Regions from separate parts of the Nocardia sp. FBN12 genome, predicted to be linked through region 4. Evidence: riboswitches for the same ligand, from Rfam matches in the RefSeq annotation. Region 4 holds a riboswitch; each other region holds the start of a gene.

Region 1 (5,908 bases), 1.9 Mb from region 4:
AGGTCGGCGTGGTTGGTCGCGCCGATGACGAGGCCACCGCCGGTCGGCCAGTCGTCGATCTGTTGCAGTAGCACCGTCACCAGGCGTTTCAGTTCGCCCACGTCGCGGTCGTCGTCGCGGCGTTTGGCGATGGCGTCGAGCTCGTCGAGCAGCAGCACGCACGGCCGCTGTTTGGCGTAATCGATGGCGTGGCGCAGGTTGGTGCCGGTCTTGCCGAGCAGGCTGCTCATGATGGTCGCCAGGTCGAGCACCACCAGCGGCAGCGACAGTTGGTGAGCCAGCCAGGCCGCGGCCATCGTCTTGCCGACGCCGGGCGGACCGACGAACAGCAGGCTGCTCGCCGGGGTGAGATCGGCGGCGGCCAGCCGGTCGGCCTGCTTGCGTTCGTCGACGATCTGGGTGAGCACGGCGTAGGTTTCGGCGGCCAGGATCGGCACTTCGGCGGTGGAGCCGGGCGCGATCACCCGCAGCAGCGGCAGCCGGCTGTCGCCGTCGACCGGAATCGGCGTATCCACTTCCGCGCGTAGGGGATTGGCGCGCGTGGGGTTCTGTCGCAGCAGCGCGATGAGCGCATCGGCGAGCTGAGGGCTGGCATGGCGGTGTCGCCGCGCGGCACGCCGCACGAACATCGCGACATCCTGTTCACGCCCGGCCAACGCCAATCTGGCCAGGTGGACGAATTCATCGGGCAGATCGGCGCTCACGTCCGCCGAAGTGGAGCTCAAGGCGTGTGACATGGTCTTCTTCCGATCGTATGCGTGGACTGTTTTCGCTTCACTCGATCGTACGGCGTCCATCATGGGCAAAGTTCACCCCTTGTGTACCGGTTTGACATCGGACCCCACCCGCAGCGCCACATTGATCTGCCGAGCCCTCAGCGCAGCAATTCCCTTCGTCGGATGCTAGTTCCGCCACGCCGGGTCATGGGCGATTCTTTTCGCTTCGGGCGTGCCCAGCGGGCGCTGGTGTGCAGTGTTCGAGGCGCTGGTGCGCAGTGCTGGCACTTTCGGCGCGGTGGTTGACATCGCCCGCGGTCGTCTGTCACTCTCGTTGCAGGTCACGAGTACCAGCGTTCAGCCCCGGCTTGCTGGTCGGCAACCCTCCTCCGCGGTGGGGTGCTCCGGGTGACGACCTGGCTGACGTCCGGATTGGGCGCGGCAAGCGCGGGCCAACTCTTGTGGAGCGGGTCCCTGAGCCGACGGGATTTCGTCATGACTGCTGTAATCGACCCCACCTGTGCCATCGCCGCTGTCACCGGCGCTGACCTGCAGGTTCCGCTCGTTCAAGGCGGTACCAGCTCCTACGCCAACTTCGACTACGCGGCAAGCGCGCCTGCGTTGAAGCAGGTCACCGACCGGATTTCGCAGTTGCTGCCGTTCTACGCCAGCGTGCATCGGGGCGCGGGGTACGCCTCGCGGATCTCCACCGAGTGCTACGAGGCTTCGCGGGGATCGGTCGCCCGGTTCCTCGATGCCGATGACGACCAGGTGGTGGTGTTCACGCGCAACACCACCGATTCGCTGAACCTGCTGGCCGGGTGCGTGCCGGGGGAGACCGTGGTGCTCGATATCGAGCATCACGCGAACTTTCTGCCGTGGACCGAGCACGGCCGTCGCGTCGTGCGGGCCGCCGCCACGGTCGAGGAGACGATTCAGCGTGTGGTCGCCGAGCTGTGCAGCAAGCCTGCCGCGCTGCTCGCGGTGACCGGAGCGTCCAACGTCACCGGTGAGGTGCTGCCGCTGGAACGGCTCGCACGCGTCGCTCACCTGTGTGGTGCGCGCATCCTCGTCGACGCCGCTCAGCTGGCTCCGCATCGCCGGATCTCCCTGCGCGAGACGGGGATCGACTACCTCGCGTTCTCCGGGCACAAGCTGTACGCGCCGTTCGGTTCGGGCGTGCTCGTCGGCCGGCGGGACTGGCTGGACCAGGGCGAGCCCTACCTTGCCGGTGGTGGTGCGGTGCGCGATGTCGGCGTGACAGAGGTCGAGTGGGCGTGCGCGCCCCAGCGGCACGAGGCCGGATCGCCGAATGTTCTCGGCGCGGCCGCTATTGCCGCCGCGTGCGACGCACTCGCCGCCATCGACCCCACCGAACTCGTTGCCCACGAACGCTTCCTTGCCGATCGCCTGCGCGACGGACTCTGCGCGATCTCCGGTGTCGACCTGGTCAGCATCTGGTCCGACAGCCCTGACTGTGTGGGCATCGTCGCCTTCACGGTCGCCGATTTCGCCCCCGGCAAAGTCGCCGCGTACCTCTCCGCCGAACACGCCATCGGCGTCCGCGACGGCCGCTTCTGCGCCCACCCTCTCCTCGCGAGCCTCGGCCTCGACGCGGCCCTGCGAGCCAGCATCGGCCTCGGCACCACCGCTGCTGACGTAGACCGCCTGATCGAAGCGGTAGCCACCCTGGTCACCAACGGCCCCACCTGGAATTACGCCGCCACCGACGGCCACTGGAACCCCACCCCCGAAACCCGCCCCCTCACCGCCGCTTCCCCCGAAGGCGCGGCCCCCTGCCTGCTCGCCTGAACACCGACCCGGCGTAATCGTGCAACCGGGCCTTCCCAGTCGGAATTCTGATTGGCACGAGGGGAGATCGCACGATTACGCCGGTCCCGTCGGCCGTCCGGTTGTCGGATAGCGGCATCTCGCCCGTACCGGGAAATCCAGCGAGCCGAAGTCGAGAAATCTGCTGGTTTGACACTCCGTCAGATTGGGTAACGCGTATCGGACCTGTCGCGATGAAGCCCCCGAGATTGCCCGTAAATCCAAAGGGGACAGAGTGGCCCAGCCGATTCCGCCGTCCGATCCGTGGGCTCGTCCACCCAGGGAACCCGGGAAGAAGCGGCGATGGCCGCTGATTGCCGGGATCGGAGTCGCCGGCGTGCTCGGTCTATCGGTGGTCGCCGGTCTCGGCGACGACGAACCAGCTCCCGCCGCACGGATATCGCCCACTTCGACAACTCGCATTGTCGAATCCAGCACTACTACAACAACTTCGATGACGCAGCCCACGACCACCTCATCGACCGTGTCGACGCTCGCGCCGACCACGACAATCGATGTACCTGTGGCTCCCGTTGCGCCGACCACGACGCTTGCGCCACCCGTCGTTATCCCTGTGCCGACCACGACGGTCGAAGTGCCTGCCCCACGTGTTGCGCCAGTCCCGGAGCCAGAAGCGCCCGCGCCGGCAAGCGCCTATTACCCGAATTGCAAGGCTGCCAAAGCGGCTGGCGCCGCCCCGCTTCACCGGGGCGACCCCGGCTACAGCTCCAACTTGGACCGAGACGGGGACGGCATCGCCTGCGAAAAATAGGCGATCGACGGAGTTGCCCGAAGGTGCGGCACCCTGCTCAATCGGCTGCCAGTCTCGACGCACTGCCGTTGGTGGCGATCACGTGGTCGGTCGCGTCCAACGAATGAATGACGTCGTCGGTGCGGATGTACTGGGAGATCGTGTCCGAGAAGATGAGGGCGAATCTGGCTCTCGGGGAGCAGAGGAACTCGATCGCTTCCAGGACTCCGTGGGCGACGACCTGATCTGCTCGTCGGAGTTCGACACGGCCGCCTACTTCGAACTCGCCGATGGCATCGCCGACTACGGACGGGTTCGGTCTCACGCTCACAGGGAAGACGCCGGTCACGCGGAACTCGCTCATCAACAGAGGTTTTCGATCAGGTGTCGAGTGCTGTCGGGCGGTGGTATTTGCCGTTGTAGTACAGCAGCGGGGCCGCGGAGGGGGACTCTTCGGTTTGGTCGTGGACTCGGGTGACCAGGCCTACGGCGAGGGTGTGGTCGCCGAGGTCGATGAGTTTGTGGACGGTGGTGCGCAGCCAGATGGGGGTGCCGTGCAGGACTGGTTCACCGGTGTCGAGGGTGGTCCAGAGGGAGCGGTCGGTGAAGCGGTCGGCCGCGGTGCGGGAGAAGCGGTGGGCCAAGTGGTGTTGGTGTTCACCCAGGAAGTGGATCACCACCGAGTCCGCGGCTCGCAACGCGTCGATGCTCGATGAGGTGTGGGCGATATTGAACGACACCAGTGGCGGCTCCAACGAGAGCGACGCGAAGGATGTCGCGGTGAATCCGACCGGCCCACTCTCCGCTCCGAGAGTCACTACCGTGACGCCGGCCGGATAGTGCCGCATCGAAGCCCGATACTGCTCAGCCGTGATCCCGCTCAGATCGTCGGGAACCACCAGTCCGGTCTCAGAAGGTTGCACATCGCCCACCGCCCCCAACTTACGCTCGCCACCCAACCACTCCGGCGCCCGCTGTGTCCGTTTGATCCAACTCACCCGGAGCAACTGTTGACGTAATGATTGCGTCAATACATCATTAGGGATGCTGTTTCCCACACCGAAGCTGTCGTCGGACGACGAAGTGGTGCTCGCCGAGGTCGACCAGATGCGCGAGTCCCTTCGGTACGAGCTACAGAGTGTGCCGGCCGTCTGGGTAGGCGGGTTGCGGAAGTTTTTGACCGCCGACGCGGTGTCGGCGTCCAACTCGATCGAGGGGTTCAAGGTCTCGACGGTCGACGTGGAGGACCTGCTGGCCGGCGAGCGTGACGTCGAGGTCTCGGACGAGAATCGTGCCGAGACCTCGGCGTATGCGCGGATGATGACCTATATCCAGACACTGCACGATGTCGAGGACTTCGAATACAGCGCAGGATTTATCAACTCCCTGCACTGGATGCTCCAGGGGCACCGGCACTCGCCCCGCAAGCCCGCGGGGCAGTGGCGACGTGGCCCGGTCTTTGTCACCGACGCCCGCGATCCGAGCATCGCTGCCTACACCGCGCCTGATGTCGAGCAGGTTCCTGCGCTAATGGGTGAGCTGGTCGATTGGCTGAACACGCCGACGGCGACACATTCACTGATTTCCGCCGCGATGGCGCATCTGCATCTGGTGTCGATTCATCCCTGGGCTGACGGCAACGGCCGGATGGCGCGGTCGCTGCAGACATTGATGATCGCGCGCGAAGGTGTCATCGCGCCGGAGTTCTCCTCCATCGAGGCGTGGCTCGGGAGGCCTGGTAATACCTGGGAGTACTACCAGGTACTCGGGCGGCGGGGCAGTGTGTACCGGCCTGATCAGGATGTGTCCGAATGGATCCGGTTCAGTCTGACTGCCTATCACCAGCAGGCGCAGACCGTACACGCGCGAGTCGAGCGTTCGCGGCGGGTGTGGGAAGGGTCCTCGGACTACTTGCGGGCGGCCGGTTCCGACGAACGCATCGTGTCCGCACTGCACGATGTGGCCATGTCGGGTCGCGTGCGTCGGACCAGGTACGAGCAGGCGGAAGGGCTCAATACCCAACAGGCACAGCGTGATCTACGCGAGATGGTGCGCCGCGAGGTGCTTGTCCCAGTGGGCCGCACTCGTGCCAGATATTACGCAGCAGGTCCCCGTTTTCCGGAGGGTGTACTCGAGACCGCCCATACCCCGAAGACTCTGGTCGACCCCTACGCCGATCGCCGCTAGCTTCAGTCGATCTCGATCGGTAGGCCCGCGGTGATGCGGACCAGTTCGCGGAAGTTGGTGCGGAACACCGTGTTCGGGTGGCCGCCCGCGGCCCAGACTTCGGGGTGGGCGGCGAGGGCGGTGTCTACCCAGGTGGGGAGGTTGGTGGGGTGGCCCAAGGGGGCTGTGCCGTCGATGGGTTGACCGGTGATGCGTTCGACCAGGGCGGTGGGGGCGGGGGTGAGGGTGCCTTCGAGGCGTTTGCCGGTGCGGGCGAGGTCGACGCGGTGGTGGTCGGCGACCAGGAGCAGGACGGGGTCGTCGTCGAGGAGGAAGACCTGGGCGGTGAGGATCGCGGTGGGTTGGGCGCCCATGGCGCGGGCGGCATCGGCGGCGGTGGGGGCAGGCGTCTCGGGGCAGACGATGACGCCGTGGTGCCCGCGAG
Region 2 (5,908 bases), 2.7 Mb from region 4:
TTTGGCCAGTGCGTGTTGTGGATGTGATTCCAGGAAGGGGTATTTCACCCAGTCGACCGCGTTCTTGGTCTCCAGGAATTCGGCCACTCGCAGGGCCGACTCGGTGGAGTGGCGCACGCGCAACGGCATGGTTTCCAGGCCCTTGAGCAAGGTCCAGGCGTTGAAGGGGCTCAGTGCCGGGCCCGTGTGGCGCATCAGGGTTTTGACGGGGCCGTCGATGTAGTCCTGTGCGCCGAGGATGGCGCCGCCGAGGACGCGGCCCTGGCCGTCGATGTGTTTGGTGCCGGAGTAGACCACCACGTCGGCGCCGAGTTCGAAACCGCGCTGGAGCAGGGGGGTGGCGAAGACGTTGTCCAGCACCACCTTCGCGCCCGCGGCATGGGCAAGCTCGGTGACCTTGCGGACATCGACGAGAGTCTGCATCGGGTTGGCGGGGGTCTCGAAGAAGACGGCCTGGGTGGAGACCGACAGCGCCTGCTCCCACTGGTCGAGGTCGTCACCGTCGACGAAGACGGTTTCGATGCCCCATCGCGGGAGGATCTCGTTGCAGACCACGAAACAGGATCCGAACAGGCTGCGGGCGGCGACGAGACGGTCGCCCGCCTTCAGCAGGGCACCGAGCGCGGTGAACACCGCCGACATGCCGGACGCGGTCGCGAAGGCGGCTTCGGCGCCGTCGAGCAGGCGGATGCGCTCCTCGAACATCGCCACGGTCGGGTTGCCGAACCGGGAGTAGACGAAGTGCTCGACGTCGCCGGTGAACGCGGCCTCGGCGGCTTCGGCGCTCTCGTAGACGAAACCCGAGGTCAGGTACAGCGCCTCGGAGGTCTCGTCGAAGCCGGAACGGCGCAGGCCGCCACGCACGCCGAGCGTGCCGGGACCGACGCCCTCGGGCAGTGGCTTGTCGAACGAACCACCCGTGATCATGCTTTTCTCCTTAAGCCTGACGCCACGGCAGGCCGACAGCGCGCCAACCGGTGCTGCCGCGCTGACCGAACGCGTCGGGACCACCTTCGAAACCGTCGAGCACGTTGTAGGACGGTGCCACGCCCGCCGCCGTCGCCAGGTTCGCCGCGTGCGCGGAGCGCTGGCCGGAGCGACACAGGAACACGACCGGTGCGTCGTCCGGGCGACCGGCGAGTGCCTTCTCGAGCTGCACGCCGAACGCGGGGTTGCGGGTGCCGGTGCCGTCGACCCATTCGATGAAATGGGCCGGGCGTTCGATGGAGCTGGTGTCGGGAATGCCGATGTGTGCCCACTCGCCTTCGGTGCGCACGTCGACCAGCACGGCGCCGGGGTGCTCGGTGAGCAGCTCCCACGCCTTCTCAGGGGTGATGTCGCCGGCGTAAGTCATGTCGATCCTCCTGCGTGAATCCGCTCTTGCCGTGCCGGAAATCCCCGAACACACGGCCAGGTCGTCACCCGGAGCACCCCACCGCGGAGGAGGGTTGCCGACCAGCGAGCCGGGGCTTGATGCTGGCACTCATGACCTTGCGATCTGAGATTGCCTCGGCACCGGTCATCGTGTCAAACGATTCAGAAGGTGCACACCAGCCACGCGCTGTCCACGCGGGTCAGTTTCCAGTTGCTCGCCGCCGGGTTCCCGTTCACCACGAGCGCGGCGTCGATTTTGGCGCGGTCGCCGTTCACGGTGGCGTTCTCGAAACCCTTGCCGTCGATCGTGACAACCGATTTCGGGCCGCCGAGCTGTTCGCCGAGGCCGGAGGACTCTTCGCTGAAGCCGGGGCAGGCCACGCCCGCCGGCGGACGGAGCTCGCTGCGCGAGCGCGCGTCGATATAGTTGGTGACGGCGGCCGCGAGACGGTCGGCCTCTGTGACATTTTTCTCAGCGGGTGAGAGCAGTCCGCCCGCCACGATGCCGATGAGCACGATGATCGCGATCACCGCGGCCGCGACGAACGGGACGATGGAACGCTTGTCGGTCTGATCCACCACTACGGGCTGGTCGTCCGAGCCTGTTTGCTCCTCGTTCATGTTGTAATCCTGACAGACCCGCGCGAGCAGCTACACCGCGCGCCGGGTGGCCGCGACGCCGCAGCTAGAATCGCCTTGATCGGGGCCTGCTATGGCCTGGGGTATCAGCTGCCAGTAAGCGGATGTCCGACTTAGCCTAAGCTAAGTTGACGCCGTCAAATCAGTTCTCGACCAAAGGGTGCGCGTAAAGATGACCGAACAGAGTGCAGCGACTCGCCCACTTCGCATTGCGATCGTGGGTGCGGGACCGGCCGGTATCTACGCCGCCGACGCGTTGATGAAGTCCGATGCCGACGTGAGCATCGACCTCTACGAGCGCATGCCCGCGCCCTTCGGCCTGATCCGCTACGGCGTCGCCCCCGACCACCCGCGCATCAAGGGCATCATCACCGCCCTGCACAAGGTCCTCGACAAAGACCAGGTCCGCCTGCTCGGAAACATCGACTACGGCACCGACATCACCCTCGACGACCTGCGCCAGTTCTACGACGCCGTCATCTTCTCCACCGGCGCCAACGCCGACCGCGCCCTCGCGATCCCCGGCATCGACCTCGACGGCTCCTACGGCGCCGCCGACTTCGTGTCCTGGTACGACGGCCACCCCGACGTCCCGCGTTCCTGGCCCCTCGAGGCCGAGAAAGTCGCCGTCCTCGGCGTCGGCAACGTCGCCCTCGACGTCGCGCGCGTGCTCGCCAAGACCGGCGACGAGCTGCTGGCGACCGAGATCCCGCCGAACGTCTACGAAGGACTGAAGAACAACAAGGCCCTCGAGGTCCACGTCTTCGGACGTCGCGGCCCCGCCCAGGCCAAGTTCACGCCTTTGGAACTACGCGAACTCGATCACTCGCCGACCATCGAGGTCATCGTCAACCCCGAAGACATCGACTACGACGAAGGCTCCGAAGCCGCGCGCCGCAACTCCAAGCAGGTCGACATGGTCGCCAACACCTTGGAGCAGTGGGCCATCCGCGACCACGGCGACCGCCCGCACAAACTGTTCCTGCACTTCTTCGAATCGCCCTCGGAGATCCTCGGCGAAGACGGCAAGGTCGTCGGTTTGAAGACCGAACGCACCCAGCTCGACGGCACCGGCAACGTCAAGGGCACCGGCAACTTCACCGACTGGGACATCCAGGCCGTGTACCGCGCCGTCGGCTACCTCTCGCAGAACGTCACCCAGCTGCCGTTCGACGATCAGGCGGGCACGGTGCCCAACGAGGCCGGTCGCGTGATCTCCGACGACACCGCCGAAGGCAACGCCCGCTTCATGCCCGCCACCTACGTGACCGGCTGGATCAAGCGCGGCCCGGTCGGCCTCATCGGCCACACCAAGGGCGACGCCAACGAGACCATCGCCTGCCTTCTCGACGACGCCAAGGCCTTCGCCCCCGCGCCGAAGCCCGAGCTGGACGCCGTGACCGAGTTCCTCGAGGGCAAGGGCATCCCGTTCACCACCTGGGCCGGCTGGTACCGCCTCGACGCCCACGAGCGCGCCCTCGGCGAGCCCGAAGGCCGTGAGCGCGTGAAGGTCGTGGAGCGCGAGGACATGCTGCGCGCCTCCGAGCCGAACAAGGCCTGAGCTGCCGCCGCTCCCGAGATAGGGCATTCTGTACAGGTGTTCGATGCCCACGTCCACATCATCGATCCGCGGTTTCCGCTGATCGAGAACGAAGGCTATCTCCCCGAGCCCTACGTGATCGGTGACTATCGAAAGCGCATGGGGCACTTCGATGTTCGCGGCGGTGCTGTCGTCAGCGCGTCTTTCCAAGGCGTTGATCAGACATATCTGAAGGCAGCACTGTCCGCGCTCGGTCCCGACTGGGTCGGCGTGACCCGGCTCGACCTCGATGCAGGAGACGACGAGATCCTGGAGCTGGACCAGGCCGGTGTGCGGGCCCTGCGGTTCAATCTCAAGCGCGCGGCCGCCGATATCACCGAGATGACGTTGCAGGCCCTGCGCGCCTATGAGCTGGCGGGCTGGCACGTCGAGCTCTACATCGACGGGCAGATGCTGGCCTCGCTGCAACCGGTGATCTCGAAGCTGCCCGCGCTCTCGATCGACCACCTCGGCATGTCCCAGGAGGGACTGCCGTACCTGCTGGACCTGGTCGACCGCGGCGCGCGGGTGAAGGCAACGGGTTTCGGCCGGGTCGAGATGGATGTGGCCGAGACGCTGCGGCGCATCCACACGGTCAATCCGGGTGCGCTGATGTTCGGCAGCGATCTGCCGGGCACACGCGCCGGTCGGCCGTTCGAGGACCGCGATGTGGACCTGATCTCCCAGGTGGTCGGCTCGGATATGCACGCGGTGCTCGAGGACAACGCCCGCGAGTTCTACCGATTGCCCGCGGTGCACCGCCCGGAGCCGACGCCGCCGCGCCGCACCGATAATCCGACCATCCCGATTCCGCGCAACCTGCTCCCCGGCGCGGACGACCACACCCGCCCGCTGCCGATCATCGAGAAATAAGCTGTTCTCGGCCGCGGCGCCACATACTCAGCTGATAATCACGCCGGTGAGCCACACGCCGGCCGCGATCAGCGCGCCGAACAGCTCGACCAGCATCGACAGGCCGACGCCCTTGAGCGCGTGTACCGTCGCGGGCCACGCCAGGTCGTTGGTCTTCAAGCGGTACAGCTCGGCCAGGTAGACACCGAGCACGAAGCCGATGAACAGGCCGACGATCGGGATCACGAAGAAGCCGACGACGCCGAGCACCGCACCGGCCAGCAACGCACGGTTCGACACCCCGGCCTCGCGCATCCGCTTACCCGGCCAGGTGTACTTCACGACGCCGGAGAGGACCAGCGCCACTGTCGCGATCGCCAGGACCGTCCAGGCCGTCGCGCCGCCGGTCATGAACGCCCACACCGCGATTGCCGCGAAAACGAGGATCACCCCCGGCAGGATCGGTACGATCACGCCGACGATGCCGACCAGAATGACGAGGCCGACAACGACCTCACCCCACACGCTCACTACCGGTCCTCCCGTTGCCGCGCCGAGTCGCGCTCGTGCGAATTCTCGCCCATGCTCTACCCGAGCCGCCACCCCAGCGCTATTGTCGGAGTGTCAATACCGTTCGACGACGAACTGAGGTCACCGCGTGAGCACGGAGTCCACCGCCAAGCAGGGGCCCCTTGCGGGCATCAAGGTCATCGAGTTGGCAGGCATCGGGCCAGGTCCGCACGCCGCGCTGCTGCTGGCTGACCTCGGCGCCGACGTGGTGCGCGTACAGCGCGCCAACCAGCTGCCCGGCTTCATGGAACGCCCGCAGTGGCGTGGGCGCACCATCGTCGAGGCGAATCTGAAAGACCCCGCCGACGTAGCCAAGATCCTCGACCTGGTCGAGAAGGCCGATGTGCTGCTGGAAGGCTTCCGTCCCGGCGTCACCGAGCGGATGGGCCTGGGCCCCGACGATGTGCTGGCCCGCAATCCCCGCCTGGTCTACGGCCGGATGACCGGCTGGGGCCAGCACGGCCCGCTCGCCGATCGCGCGGGACACGACATCAACTACATCTCGCTGACCGGTGTGCTCAATGCCATCGGCCGCAAGGGCGAGCGGCCGGTACCGCCGCTGAACATGGTCGGTGACTTCGGCGGTGGCTCGATGTTCCTGGTGTTCGGCGTGCTCGCCGCGCTGGTGGAGCGGCAGAGTTCCGGCAAGGGCCAGGTGGTCGACGCCGCGATGATCGATGGGGCACTTGCCCTTTCGCACATGATCTGGGGCATGCGCGGGGTCGGTCTGTGGTCCGATGAGCGCGGCACCAACCTGCTCGACACCGGCATGGCGTTCTACGACACCTACGAGACCTCCGACGGCAAGTACATGGCCGTCGGCGCGATCGAGCCGCAGTTCTACGCCGAACTGCTGGCCGGATTGGAGATCGATCCGGAAGGTCTGCCGATGCA
Region 3 (5,908 bases), 1.2 Mb from region 4:
AGTCACGTCGTCGCCGCCGCGAACCCGGCCCGCAGATCGGCCAGAATGTCGTCGATTCCCTCGATGCCCACCGCGAGCCTGACCAGGCCGGGAGTGACACCGGCCGCCAGCTGCTCTTCGGGCGTCAACTGCGAGTGCGTGGTCGACGCCGGGTGAATCACGAGAGAACGCACATCACCGATGTTAGCTACATGGCTGTGCAGGCTGAGCGCGTCCACGAACTTCTTGCCCGCATCGACACCACCCGCCAGCTCGAACGCCACGATCGCGCCAGCGCCCCTCGGGGCCAGCTCCTTGGCCCGCGCGTGCCAGGGCGAGGACTCGAGGCCCGCGTAGAACACGGCGTCGACGCCCGGCTGCTCGGCGACGAACTTCGCGACCGTCTCGGCATTGCTGACATGCCGTTCGACCCGCAAGCTCAGCGTCTCGATGCCTTGGGCGATGAGAAAGGCGTTGAACGGCGAGACCGCCGCGCCCAGATCGCGCAGCAACTGCACGCGCGCCTTCAACGCGAACGCGGGCGCGCCGAGATCGGCGAACACCGCACCGTGATAGCTGGGGTCGGGCTCGGTGAAGCCGGGGAAACGCGCGTTGCCATCGGCGTCGCGCACGGTCCAGTCGAAGGTGCCGCCGTCGACGATGACACCCGCCACGGCCGCACCGTGCCCGCCCAGGTACTTCGTCGCCGAATGCACGACGATGTCGGCGCCGTGCGCCAGCGGCTGGATCAGGTAGGGAGTGGCGACGGTGTTGTCGACGATCAGCGGAAGGCCGTGTGCGTGCGCGATGCCGGCGATACCGGGAATGTCGAACACCGCGCTGCTCGGGTTGGCGATGGTCTCGCCGTAGAACGCCTTGGTGTTCGGCTGGATCGCGGCTTCCCACTGCGCGAGATCATCGGGATCCTCGACGAACGAGACCGTGATCCCCAGCTTGGGCAGCGAGTAGTGGAAGAGGTTGTAGGTGCCGCCGTAGAGGTGCGGGCTGGACACGATGTGGTCGCCCGCGCCCGCCAGGTTCAGGATCGCGTAGGTCTCCGCGGCCTGGCCGGAGGCCACCAGCAGCGCCGCGACGCCACCTTCCAGCGCGGCCACGCGCTGCTCCACCGCGTCTTGGGTGGGGTTCATGATCCGGGTGTAGATGTTGCCCGGCTCGGCGAGACCGAACAGCGCGGCGGCGTGCTCGGTGTCGCGGAACGCGTACGAGGTGGTCTGGTAGATCGGCAGTGCGCGCGCGCCGGTGGCGGCGTCGGGTGCCTGGCCGGAGTGGATCTGCTTGGTCTCGAAGGACCAGTTCTCGGGCAGGGATGAGTCGGTCATGTCGTGCTCCAAATGGGTGTCAGCCGGGGGATCTCGTCAATTGGGTCGGATCGACTGGCAACAACACATGGGGGCCTCCTGCAATGCGCGCTTGCTCTCGACTTTCGAGAGCCCGGTCATCACCCGGAGCACCCCACCGCAGCTGGAGGGTTGCCGACCAGCGAGCCGGGGCTTGGCGCTGGTACTCATGACCTTGCCGTCATGTTAACCGGACATCTCCCGCAGGCGGAAACTTCCCCCGCATTTCGGCTGAAGATCACTCGTTCGACGGTGTTCGAACATTCGGGCACGAGCTGATGCCTCGCCGCCGCGGTGCCGATCGCAGGCTGACCGGGCGCGCGTCACCACGCGGGCCCGGTTGTTACCGTTCAGTAGCCGGTCAGGGCCCGATCGGGTACCGAAGGGCGGTCGGGGCGGGGTGGCTTCGCGCCGTCCCGCACAGTGGGGCCTCCCGTCGCGGTGAGGTGGGGGACAGCAGTACGCTCGTCTTGTTTGCACCACACGTCCCGCAGACAACGCGGGGCATATACGTTGTCTGTTGGAACTGCTGGGGTCCGCTCACAAGCGTGTTCGCCTAGCCGTGCAATAAGGGCACCCACCGAGGAGGACACGAAGATCCATGTCCAAGATCAAGGTTGAAGGCACCGTTGTAGAACTCGACGGCGACGAGATGACCCGGATCATCTGGCAGTTCATCAAGGACAAGCTGATCCATCCCTATCTCGACGTGAACCTCGAGTACTACGACCTCGGCATCGAGTACCGCGACAAGACTGACGACCAGGTCACCGTCGACGCGGCCAATGCCATCAAGAAGTACGGCGTGGGCGTCAAGTGCGCCACCATCACCCCCGACGAAGCGCGGGTGAAAGAGTTCGGCCTCAAGAAAATGTGGCGCTCGCCCAACGGCACCATCCGAAACATTCTGGGTGGCACCATCTTCCGCGCGCCGATCATCATCTCCAACGTGCCACGCCTGGTGCCCGGCTGGACCAAGCCGATCATCATCGGCCGTCACGCCTTCGGCGACCAGTACCGCGCCACCGACTTCAAGGTCTACGAGGCGGGTACCGTCACGCTGACCTTCACCCCGGAGGACGGCAGCGAGCCGATCATCCACGAGGTCGTGAAGATGCCCGAAGACGGCGGCGTCGTCATGGGTATGTACAACTTCAAGAAGTCGATCGAAGACTTCGCGCGGGCCTCGTTCAACTACGGCCTGCAGCAGAACTACCCGGTGTACCTCTCCACGAAGAACACCATCCTCAAGGCCTACGACGGCATGTTCAAAGACACCTTCCAGGAAGTCTTCGACGCCGAGTTCAAGGCCGAGTTCGACGCGGCGGGCCTCACCTACGAGCACCGCCTGATCGACGACATGGTCGCCTCCTCCATGAAATGGGAGGGCGGCTACGTCTGGGCCTGCAAGAACTACGACGGCGATGTGCAGTCCGACACCGTGGCTCAGGGCTTCGGCTCGCTCGGCCTGATGACCTCGGTGCTGCTCACCCCGGACGGCAAGACCTGTGAGGCCGAGGCCGCGCACGGCACGGTCACCCGGCACTACCGCCAGCACCAGCAGGGCAAGCCGACCTCGACCAACCCGATCGCGTCGATCTTCGCCTGGACCCGTGGCCTCGAACACCGCGGCAAGCTGGACAACACCCCCGAGGTGATCGGCTTCGCGCAGGCGCTCGAGGACGTGGTCATCAAGACCGTCGAAGGCGGTCAGATGACGAAGGACCTCGCCGCGCTCGTCGGTGGGGACCAGGGTTACCTGAGCACCGAGGAATTCCTCGGCGCGCTCGATGTGAACCTGGCTCGCGCTCTGAAGTGATGTGCTGCGTTCCGCGCTGAACCGCGAAACCACACGACTGTAAGAAGGTGCTCGCATCGAATCCGATGCGAGCACTTTCTGCGTCCGTACCCGGTGGTTGTTCCCACGGTGGGCTAACTCACGCTCATCTCGGGTAGCGGATGGGTATCTGTGCCCGTTGCATGGAAGCGTGACTTCTTCCACTGCAGCCCCCGATCGCCTAGACGTGCCACGCACCAGCTGGCATGTCCCGGCGATGCTCGCGTTGGCGCTGGGTGGATTCGGGATCGGGACCACCGAGTTCGTGACCATGGGGTTGTTGCCCGATATCGCGCGGGACTTCGGTATCTCCGAGCCGTCGGCCGGGCATGCGGTGTCGGCGTACGCGCTGGGTGTGGTGGTCGGCGCGCCGCTGATCGCCGCGTTGTGCGCGCGGGTGGCGCGCAAGAAATTGCTGATCGTGTTGATGATCGCGTTCACCATCGGCAATATCGGGACCGTGCTCGCGCCGACCTTCGAGACGCTCGTGCTCGCCCGTTTCGTGTCCGGCCTGCCACACGGTGCGTACTTCGGTGTCGCCTCGCTGGCCGCCGCCACGCTCGCGCCCGTCGGGCAGCGGGCCAAGGCCGTGGCCGCGGTGATGCTCGGGCTCAGCGTGGCGAATGTGGTCGGTGTGCCGGGCGCGACCTGGCTCGGTCAGCACTTCGGCTGGCGTGACGCCTATGTGGTCGTCGCCGTGATCGGGATGGCGACGGTGGCCGCCCTGTGGCGCTACGTCCCCGCTCTGACCAGCATGAAGATCACCAACCCGATCACCGAACTCGGTGCGCTGCGCCGCCCGCAGGTGCTGCTCACCCTGGCCGTCGGCGCGATCGGCTTCGGCGGCATGTTCGCCGTCTACACCTACATCGCCACCACCATGACCGACGTGGCGGGCATGCCCATCGGCGCGGTGCCGATCGTGCTGGCCCTGTTCGGCCTCGGCATGATCGTGGGCAATATCGGCGGCGGCATCCTCGCCGACCGCGGCGTCGACCGCTCGATCTTCGTCGCCATGATCGCGATGGTCGTCATCCTCGCCGGCTTCGTCCTTGCCGCCCATAACCCCATCACCGCCTCGATCGGGGCCTTCCTCGTCGGAGCCTCCGGCGCGGCCCTGGCCCCCGGCCTGCAAACCCGCCTCATGGACGTAGCCGCCGACGCCCAAACCCTCGCCGCCGCCCTCAACCACGCCGCCTTGAACATGGCCAACGCCGCGGGCGCCTGGCTCGGCGGCCTCGTGATCGCCGCGGGCCTCGGCTACACCGCCCCGGCCATGGTCGGCGCTGTCCTCGCGGTCGCCGGTGTCCTCCTGTTCACCGTCACAGTCTGGCTCGCCCGTCGCGTTTCCCCCGCCACCCCGCAACCGAATTCGTGATCCCACCGCACCTGAATACGGTGCAGCGCATGCCGAGCTACCTACACGAAGGTTTGCTTGATCTTTTCCGCACGGAGGTCTCCCTGGCGCCGACACTGCTGGTCGAGGAGTTCGACGTACCACTGCAGGCCGCGGCCCAGATGCGTGCCGAGCCGTGTGACTTCACCGACATGGGCCCCAAGGAATATCGCGGGGACCTGGCGCTGAGTACGCATGACGATCGCGATCAGCCCATTCTCGGTGTGTGCGTCGAGGTGCAGCTGAGCAAGAAGGATGACCGGCGATGGAAGTGGCCGGTCTACGTGGCGACTTTGCGATCCCGGTTGGGCTGCCCAGCCGTTCTGCTCGTTGTGACGCCGAGCAGGCAGGTCGCGGAATGGGCGGCGAAGCCGATCGAACTGGGCCCCTGCGGTTCGGTGATACACCCGTTGGTTCTCGGTCCGGATCGCTTTCCGCTGGTGACCGATCCCGACGAGGCTCGCCGTTGTCCGGAACGGGCAACACTGTCAGCGATCGCGCACGGGGCGGGCCCCCACATGGATGACGTCCTACCCGCTTTCCTGGCCGGGCTGATGAAAATCGACGACGAACGTGTGAAAATGTATCTGGACCTGGTCGACGACGCGTTGACCCTCGCGGCTAGCCGACGTTTGGAGGAACTGATGAAGAGCACTCCCGAATACCGCGGCCGCATTGCTACCAAGTACGTAGCCAAGGGTCGTGAAGAAGGGCGCGCTGAGCAAGCTGCTCGTGCGGTGCTCACGGTGCTGACCGCTCGTGGACTCGAGTTGTCGGCGGCACAGCGCACTCAGCTCGCCGCCTGCACCGACCTCAGCCAACTCGACGCGTGGTTGACCCAGGCCGTAACCGCCACTCGCACCGACGAACTCTTCGTCTGACGCACCTCCCAGGCCCCGGCCAGCGCGCGGCCTGACTACTAAATGGTAGTCACGTTGTGCGACTACCAAAAGGTAGTCATGTATCGTGACTACTAAATGGTAGTCGGGAGGTGGCATGGCGTATACGGGCAAAGTGTCCGGCGCGGAATCGCTCGGCCGAATCCTGCAGCAGGCACGGCTGCTGAACGGGTTGAGTCAGCGCGAGCTCGCTGAGCGACTCGGCACGTCCCAGCGCTACATCTGGGAGATCGAATCGGGCAAACCGTCGATCTACACCGACCGGCTGTTCGCCATGATGCGGGAAACGGGGATGGAACTCACCGCCACGATCGAGCCGAAGAGCGATCGTGGCTGACCTCGTCGTCGAGTTGTACGGCACTCGCGTCGGAACGATTGTCGGCACTTGGCGGAACTTCGACTTCATCGCAGATGCGGCGGCGGTCGACAAGTTCGGGAT
Region 4 (5,908 bases):
CGCACCCGCCGCGCGGGCCTGCTCGGCTACCTCGCGGCCGTCACCAGCCGCCTCACCGCCCGCACCATCGAAACCCGCCGCCCCCCGGCACCGTCCGACCTCACCTCAGCTCTGGCCCACCCCCTGGCAGTAGCCCACTACCTGACCCTGTGGACCCGCTCCCACCACCGCCACCGCACCGGCCGCCTCCGCTGGAAACAACGCCCCCTGGTAACCCCCGAAGAATCGATCGCCCGCCACGCCTGAACGCCTCGCCGCCCACTCAGTCCACTTCGGTGATGCCGATCGTCGGAAAGAAGAAGCAGGAGCGGCCGCGTTGTCGGTGGTGCCGAAGACGGCGGCCAGCACGGTGCCGCGGCCGGTGTCCACGGGGACCGCGCGGACGCCACCGACGGGAATCGCGGCGAAGAGGAAGTCGCGGATCGCGGTTTCGGCGAGTGGACGCAGTTCGACAGGAACCCCGGGCGGAACCATCGCGCGCACGATGTCCGCGATCGGCCCCATCGACGCCATACCGCCCCGCCCGGTACTGATATTGAGCCAGGCCACCTGCATACCCGAGGTTTTCGTCGCGGCGGTGTCGGGAGCCAGACCGTAGGGCAGGAAGGTGAACAGGGTCTGGCCCGATTTCACGGCGGACAGGTCAAGACCGGGGATCGGGAGCGTGTTCGCCGGCCACGGGCCCGGCACCGCGCCCGCGACCGCTGGGACCAGGCCCGCACCGTCGCCGGTGCAGTTCGCGGCCACCGTGGGGTAGAGGAACGGCTGGATACCCATCGCTTTCAGCGTCTCGACGACAGTTTGATAGGCGCCGAGTAGATCACCGGCACCCGCGGCGGGCGTGGAGTTCGGTGCGTCCCGGGTGACGGCGGGCGTCACCGGGGCGGCCGGTTCCGCGACGGCCGGGGACACGGCCAGCACCAGCGCGGCGGCGCAGGCCGTCAGCGAGGTCAGTGTGGTGGAACGGCGCGGCATGATCACGACGTACTCCTCATCGACGCAGAGAAGGCCGACGCTACCGCGCGCAGCGGGTGAATCCGGGCAGGTGAAGTAACCGGCCGTTCGGCGCGTCGCAATTCTGCGGCTAACCCCACCGCAGCTCAGTGACCTCGCCGAACCGGGGCAATTGTGCCCACATCCATACCCGGTTCCAAGCTCTGCGCTCACGCTGATTTCTACCGTTGCCGCCACGGCATCTGTGCCACATGCTGATTCAGCTCGGGACGCAACGCCGGAGCACAACCATCCAGAGCGACCGAGAGACCTGGCTCTACGACGTCGCAGCAACCCGCCCTGTTCGAGGGTGTGGGTGCTTCTGCCGGGTTCGATGGAGGAGATTGCCGTGCTGACCGTGGGATACCGCCGCCGCCATATCGACCAGTGCCGAGTGACCGCGATTGCCTGTCCGGCCTGAGTGCCGCCAGCTCGCGAACCCGTAACTGGCCGGGTGGAGGTCACTGTGCCTCGTTCCACTGTTCCCGAAGGACTCCTATGACCGCGTCCGCCGTCTCCGGCGCCGAGACCGCACCGCCGGGCGACGCGCCGCCCGCCGCACCGGAATCCGCCGACGATCTTCCGCGGATCGCCGGCTCGTGGCACCCGTGGCGGTGGGTCGTCGCCGCGATCGCGCTGCTGCTGGTGGCCCAGTTCGCGCACGGTCTGATCACCAATCCGGGCTGGGACTGGGGCACATTCGCCCAGTACTTCACCGCGAAGTCCGTGCTGGCCGCCCTCCGGGTGACCATCGAGCTGACCCTGTGGGGCACCGTCCTCGGTTTCGCCATCGGCACCCTGCTGGCGATCGGGCGGGTGTCGAACAATCCGGTGCTGCGGGTGATCGCCTGGACCTACGTCTGGGCGTTCCGTTCGATCCCGCTGATCGTGCAGCTGCTGTTCTGGTTCAACATCGCGTACCTGTATCCCCGGCTGTCCGTGGGCATTCCGTTCGGGCCCGGGTTCTTCGATTTCGAGGTGAACGGCGTCATCAGCGGCTTCACCGCGGCGGTGATCGGCCTGGCCCTGCATCAGGCGGCGTACTCGGCCGAACTGATCCGGGCCGGTCTGCTCGCCGTCGACGCGGGCCAGCTGGAAGCGGCTGCCGCGCTGGGGATTCCGCGCTGGCGGCAGTTCCGCACGATCGTGTTGCCGCAGGCGATGCGCACGATCGCGCCCAACGCGGCCAACGAGGTGATCAGCCTGTTCAAGGGCACCTCGATCGTGTCGGTGATGGCGATCGCCGAGCTGTTCTACCAGGTGCAGGTGATCTTCGGCCGCAACGGCCGGGTGGTGCCGCTGCTGATGGTGGCCACGGCCTGGTACATCGTGCTCACCACCGCGTTGACGATCGTCCAGTTCTACATCGAACGGCACTACGCCAAGGGCGCCCAGCGTGAGCTACCGCCGACGCCGTGGCAGCGGGTACGCGCCAAGGTCACCGAGATCGCCGCCGCACCCCGAGGAGCCACCCGATGACCGCCGCGGTGCAGGCACGAGGAATTCGCAAGTCCTACAACGGCACCGAGGTGTTGCGTGGGATCGACTTGGCGGTGCGCACCGGCGAGGTCGTCGCGCTGATCGGCCCGTCCGGGTCGGGCAAGTCCACGCTGCTGCGGGTGCTCAACCACCTCGAGGCGCAGGACGCGGGCACCGTGCACGTCGACGGTGAGCTGATCGGCTACCGGCAGCGCGGCAATACGCTGCGCCCGCTGCCCGATCACGCGGTGCGCGCCCAGCGCGGCCGGATCGGTTTCGTATTCCAGCAGTTCAATCTGTTCCCGCACCTCACGGGGCTGGAGAACGTCGTGCTCGCCCCGGTCTCCTCGCAGCGCCGCCCGCGCGGCGAGGTGGTCGCGGAGGCCGAACAGCTGCTCGACCGGGTCGGCCTCGCCGATTTCGCCGACGCCTACCCCCGCAGGCTCTCCGGCGGCCAGCAACAGCGCGTCGCGATCGCCCGGGCCCTTGCCATGAAGCCGCGGCTGATCCTGTTCGACGAGCCCACCTCCGCGCTCGACCCGGAATTGGTCGGCGAGGTCCTCTCGGTGATCCGCGATCTCGCCCGCACCGGCACGGCTCTGGTGATCGTCACCCACGAGATCGGGTTCGCCCGTGAGGTCGCCGACACGGTGGTCTTCCTCGACGAAGGACAGATCGTCGAACAGGGCGACGCCGCCACCGTCCTCGACCGCCCCGAACATCCACGCACGCAGGCATTCCTGTCCCGCGTGCGCTGAGTATCCCTTCCGAAGAACAGGTTTCGACACCGATGAAGCTCTCCACACTGATCGGCATCATCTCGGCGGCCACGCTGCTGACCACCGGCTGCACCGCCGATCCGGAATCCGCCGAGACCGTCCAGGCGGGTTCGGTCACCTTCGACCTCTCGCCCGCGCAGGACGGCAGGGTGCGGGTCGCGAAGGTCGACGCGATTGCCGCCGAAGTGCCGCAGGCGATTCGCGATCGCGGCACGCTGCTGGTGACCGGGTCGGGCGGTGCCGCCCCGCCGCTGCGGTTCTATGCCACCGATGACAAGACCGTGGTGGGTTCCGAAGTCGATTTCGCCTCGCTGGTCGCCGACATCCTTGGACTGAAATTGGTTCCACAGGTGGCGGATTGGTCGCAGAGCTTCGTGCGGATCGACTCCGGCGAGGCCGATGCGTTCATCTCCAACGTCACCGTCACCGAGGAGCGCAAGGAGAAGTACGACTTCGCGACCTACCGCAAGGACAACGTCGCACTCGAGGTGCCCAAGGACAGCTCGCTGGTCTTCACCGACCGCAAGAGCCTGGTGGGCAAGCGCATCGGAGTGGGCGCGGGGACGAATCAGGAACAGCTGCTGGTGAAGTGGAGCGAGAAGAACGTCGCCGAGGGGCTGGCGCCGATCGATATCGCCTACTACCAGCAGATCACCGACTATTACCTGGCGCTCGCCTCCCAACGGCTCGACGGCTACATCGGCCCCAATCCGACCGGCATCTACCACTCGACCACCACCGGCGAAACCAAGATCATCGCCACCTTCTCGGGCGCCGGTGAAGCGTTGCAGGGCGAGATCGCGGTGCTGTCCAAGAAGAACAGCGGCCTCAATGCCGCCGTGCACAAGGCGCTCGTCCACGCCATCGCCGACGGCAGCTATCAGAAGGTCCTCGATCGCTGGGGCCTGGATTCGGAGAAGGTCACCGAGTCGCGGATCAACCCGCCCGGCCTGCCGAAAAAGCCTGCCGCATGAGGTCGTTCGAGAAGCTAGGAGCCCGCGCATGAAATTCCTGCTGATGACGCTGATCACCCGGGTGCCCGATCCGGTGACCGGGGTGGTGCCGACAACGCGTGATCGCCTGCACGACGTGATCGAACAGGCCGAGCGCGCTGAGGAATTCGGCTACGACGGGTTCGCGGTCGGTGAGCGCCACGAGGATCCGTTCCTGTCCGCCGCTCCCCCGGTGGTGCTGAGCCACATCGCGGCCCTCACCTCGCGGATCAGCTTGTTCACCGCGGTCACCACGTTGAGCCTGCTCGACCCGGTGCGGGCGTTCGAGGACTATTCCACGCTCGACAATCTGTCCGACGGCAGGCTCGAACTGATCATCGGCAAGGGCAACGGCGCGGCGCAGGCACAGCTGTATCACGTCACCACCGAGGATCAGTGGGACCGCAATCGTGAAGGCTACGAGGTGTTCCGGGCGCTGTGGGACAGCGACGAGGTGACGTGGTCGGGACAGTTCCGGCCCGCGCTCACCGCGGCCAAGGCGTTGCCGCGACCGTTGCAGCCGCGAGTGCGGATCTGGCACGGAAGCGCGACGAGCCGGGAGTCGGTGGAACTGGCCGCGCGCCACGGTGATCCGGTGTTCTCGGCGAACGTCACCAACCCCATCGAGCCGTACGCCAAGCTGATCCGCCACTACCGCGAGCGGTGGGCGCACTACGGTCACGATCCGGCCGACGCCCTGGTCGGCGCGGGCACGGCGGGCTTCCACGTCGCACGGACCTCGCAGGAGGCCGTCGAGGTGTTCCGGCCGCTCTTCGAGGCGCGGACCGCACTGCAGCGCAAGGTCGGCAATCCGGTGGTGTTCGAGACCGTCGAGGACTTCCTCGCCCGTTCGTCGGCGCTGGTCGGCAGCCCGGAACAGGTGATCGACAAGGTGGGCCGCTATCACGAGCAGTTCGGGCACGAGGTGATCCACCTGTCCGCCGAACGTGACGGCCGCACCGAACCCGACTACCTGGGCAGTCTCGAGCTGTTCCAGGCCGAGGTGGCGCCCGAGTTGCGCCGCCGCATTCCGAGCCGTCCCCTGGCCGCTGGCCGTGAATTCTCTGGAGTTACCTCGTGATTCGACATCGACTCGCCGCTCTCGCGGGCGTCCTCGCCGCCGCTACCACGGTGGTCGCGTGCGGCGGCGACACCGGAGGCTCCGGTGGTCAGGCCGGTCCACCGCAGCCCGGCGGCACGTTGCGCTACGGGCTGTCCGGAGCGCCGACCTGCTCGGACCCGGCGCAGTCGGGCACCAACCAGACCATCTACGTGGCCCGTCAGATCGTCGACTCGCTGACCGATCAGGACCCGAAGACCGGCGCGATCACCCCGTGGCTGGCCAAGAGCTGGGAGGTCAGTCCCGACGCCAAGGTGTTCACCTTCACGCTGGCCGACGGCGTCACCTTCAGTGACGGCACCGCGCTCACCGCCGACTCGGTGCGCGATACCTTCGACGCGATCGTCCGGCTCGGTGCCGCGAAGGCGCAGCTGGGCGCGAGCTACCTCACCAGCTACGTCGGTACGACGGCGGTGGACAAGCTCACCGCGCGCGTCGAGTTCAGCCAGCCGAACGCCCAGTTCCTGCAGGCGTCCTCGACCCCGCAGCTCGGCATCCAGGCCACCTCCACCAATGCCAAACCGGCCGAGGCCAGATGCGCCGGC

What was found. Region 4 has a riboswitch for S-adenosylmethionine ahead of ACWZHB_RS04590 (amino acid ABC transporter permease). Riboswitches for the same ligand answer to the same signal wherever they lie in the genome.
Region 1: linked by a shared signal. The riboswitch ahead of ACWZHB_RS30155 (aminotransferase class V-fold PLP-dependent enzyme) and the one ahead of ACWZHB_RS04590 (amino acid ABC transporter permease) in region 4 are both predicted to bind S-adenosylmethionine.
Region 2: linked by a shared signal. The riboswitch ahead of ACWZHB_RS26505 (rhodanese-like domain-containing protein) and the one ahead of ACWZHB_RS04590 (amino acid ABC transporter permease) in region 4 are both predicted to bind S-adenosylmethionine.
Region 3: linked by a shared signal. The riboswitch ahead of ACWZHB_RS33390 (bifunctional o-acetylhomoserine/o-acetylserine sulfhydrylase) and the one ahead of ACWZHB_RS04590 (amino acid ABC transporter permease) in region 4 are both predicted to bind S-adenosylmethionine.

What each region holds. Positions count from the first base shown of each region.
Region 1 is NZ_CM132926.1:6,406,772-6,412,679, forward strand. Features, by position in the region: gene ACWZHB_RS30150 (AAA family ATPase) at 1-737, opposite strand, end outside; SAM riboswitch class IV at 1,056-1,170, shown strand; gene ACWZHB_RS30155 (aminotransferase class V-fold PLP-dependent enzyme) at 1,212-2,528, shown strand; gene ACWZHB_RS30160 (excalibur calcium-binding domain-containing protein) at 3,001-3,318, shown strand; gene ACWZHB_RS30165 (hypothetical protein) at 3,356-3,661, opposite strand; gene ACWZHB_RS30170 (flavin reductase family protein) at 3,678-4,145, opposite strand; gene ACWZHB_RS30175 (Fic family protein) at 4,342-5,484, shown strand; gene ACWZHB_RS30180 (YbaK/EbsC family protein) at 5,487-5,908, opposite strand, start outside.
Region 2 is NZ_CM132926.1:5,613,763-5,619,670, forward strand. Features, by position in the region: gene ACWZHB_RS26500 (O-succinylhomoserine sulfhydrylase) at 1-927, opposite strand, end outside; gene ACWZHB_RS26505 (rhodanese-like domain-containing protein) at 938-1,354, opposite strand; SAM riboswitch class IV at 1,372-1,491, opposite strand; gene ACWZHB_RS26510 (Rv0361 family membrane protein) at 1,537-1,995, opposite strand; gene ACWZHB_RS26515 (FAD-dependent oxidoreductase) at 2,186-3,574, shown strand; gene ACWZHB_RS26520 (amidohydrolase family protein) at 3,611-4,465, shown strand; gene ACWZHB_RS26525 (DUF456 domain-containing protein) at 4,493-4,975, opposite strand; gene ACWZHB_RS26530 (CaiB/BaiF CoA transferase family protein) at 5,103-5,908, shown strand, end outside.
Region 3 is NZ_CM132926.1:7,111,417-7,117,324, forward strand. Features, by position in the region: gene metX (homoserine O-acetyltransferase MetX) at 1-6, opposite strand, end outside; gene ACWZHB_RS33390 (bifunctional o-acetylhomoserine/o-acetylserine sulfhydrylase) at 3-1,319, opposite strand; SAM riboswitch class IV at 1,402-1,512, opposite strand; gene ACWZHB_RS33395 (NADP-dependent isocitrate dehydrogenase) at 1,939-3,156, shown strand; gene ACWZHB_RS33400 (MFS transporter) at 3,392-4,552, shown strand; gene ACWZHB_RS33405 (hypothetical protein) at 4,582-5,451, shown strand; gene ACWZHB_RS33410 (helix-turn-helix domain-containing protein) at 5,567-5,806, shown strand; gene ACWZHB_RS33415 (HipA N-terminal domain-containing protein) at 5,799-5,908, shown strand, end outside.
Region 4 is NZ_CM132926.1:900,939-906,846, reverse strand. Features, by position in the region: gene ACWZHB_RS04595 (glycosyltransferase) at 1-246, shown strand, start outside; SAM riboswitch class I at 1,240-1,334, shown strand; gene ACWZHB_RS04590 (amino acid ABC transporter permease) at 1,492-2,472, shown strand; gene ACWZHB_RS04585 (amino acid ABC transporter ATP-binding protein) at 2,469-3,230, shown strand; gene ACWZHB_RS04580 (ABC transporter substrate-binding protein) at 3,263-4,225, shown strand; gene ACWZHB_RS04575 (LLM class flavin-dependent oxidoreductase) at 4,254-5,324, shown strand; gene ACWZHB_RS04570 (ABC transporter substrate-binding protein) at 5,321-5,908, shown strand, end outside.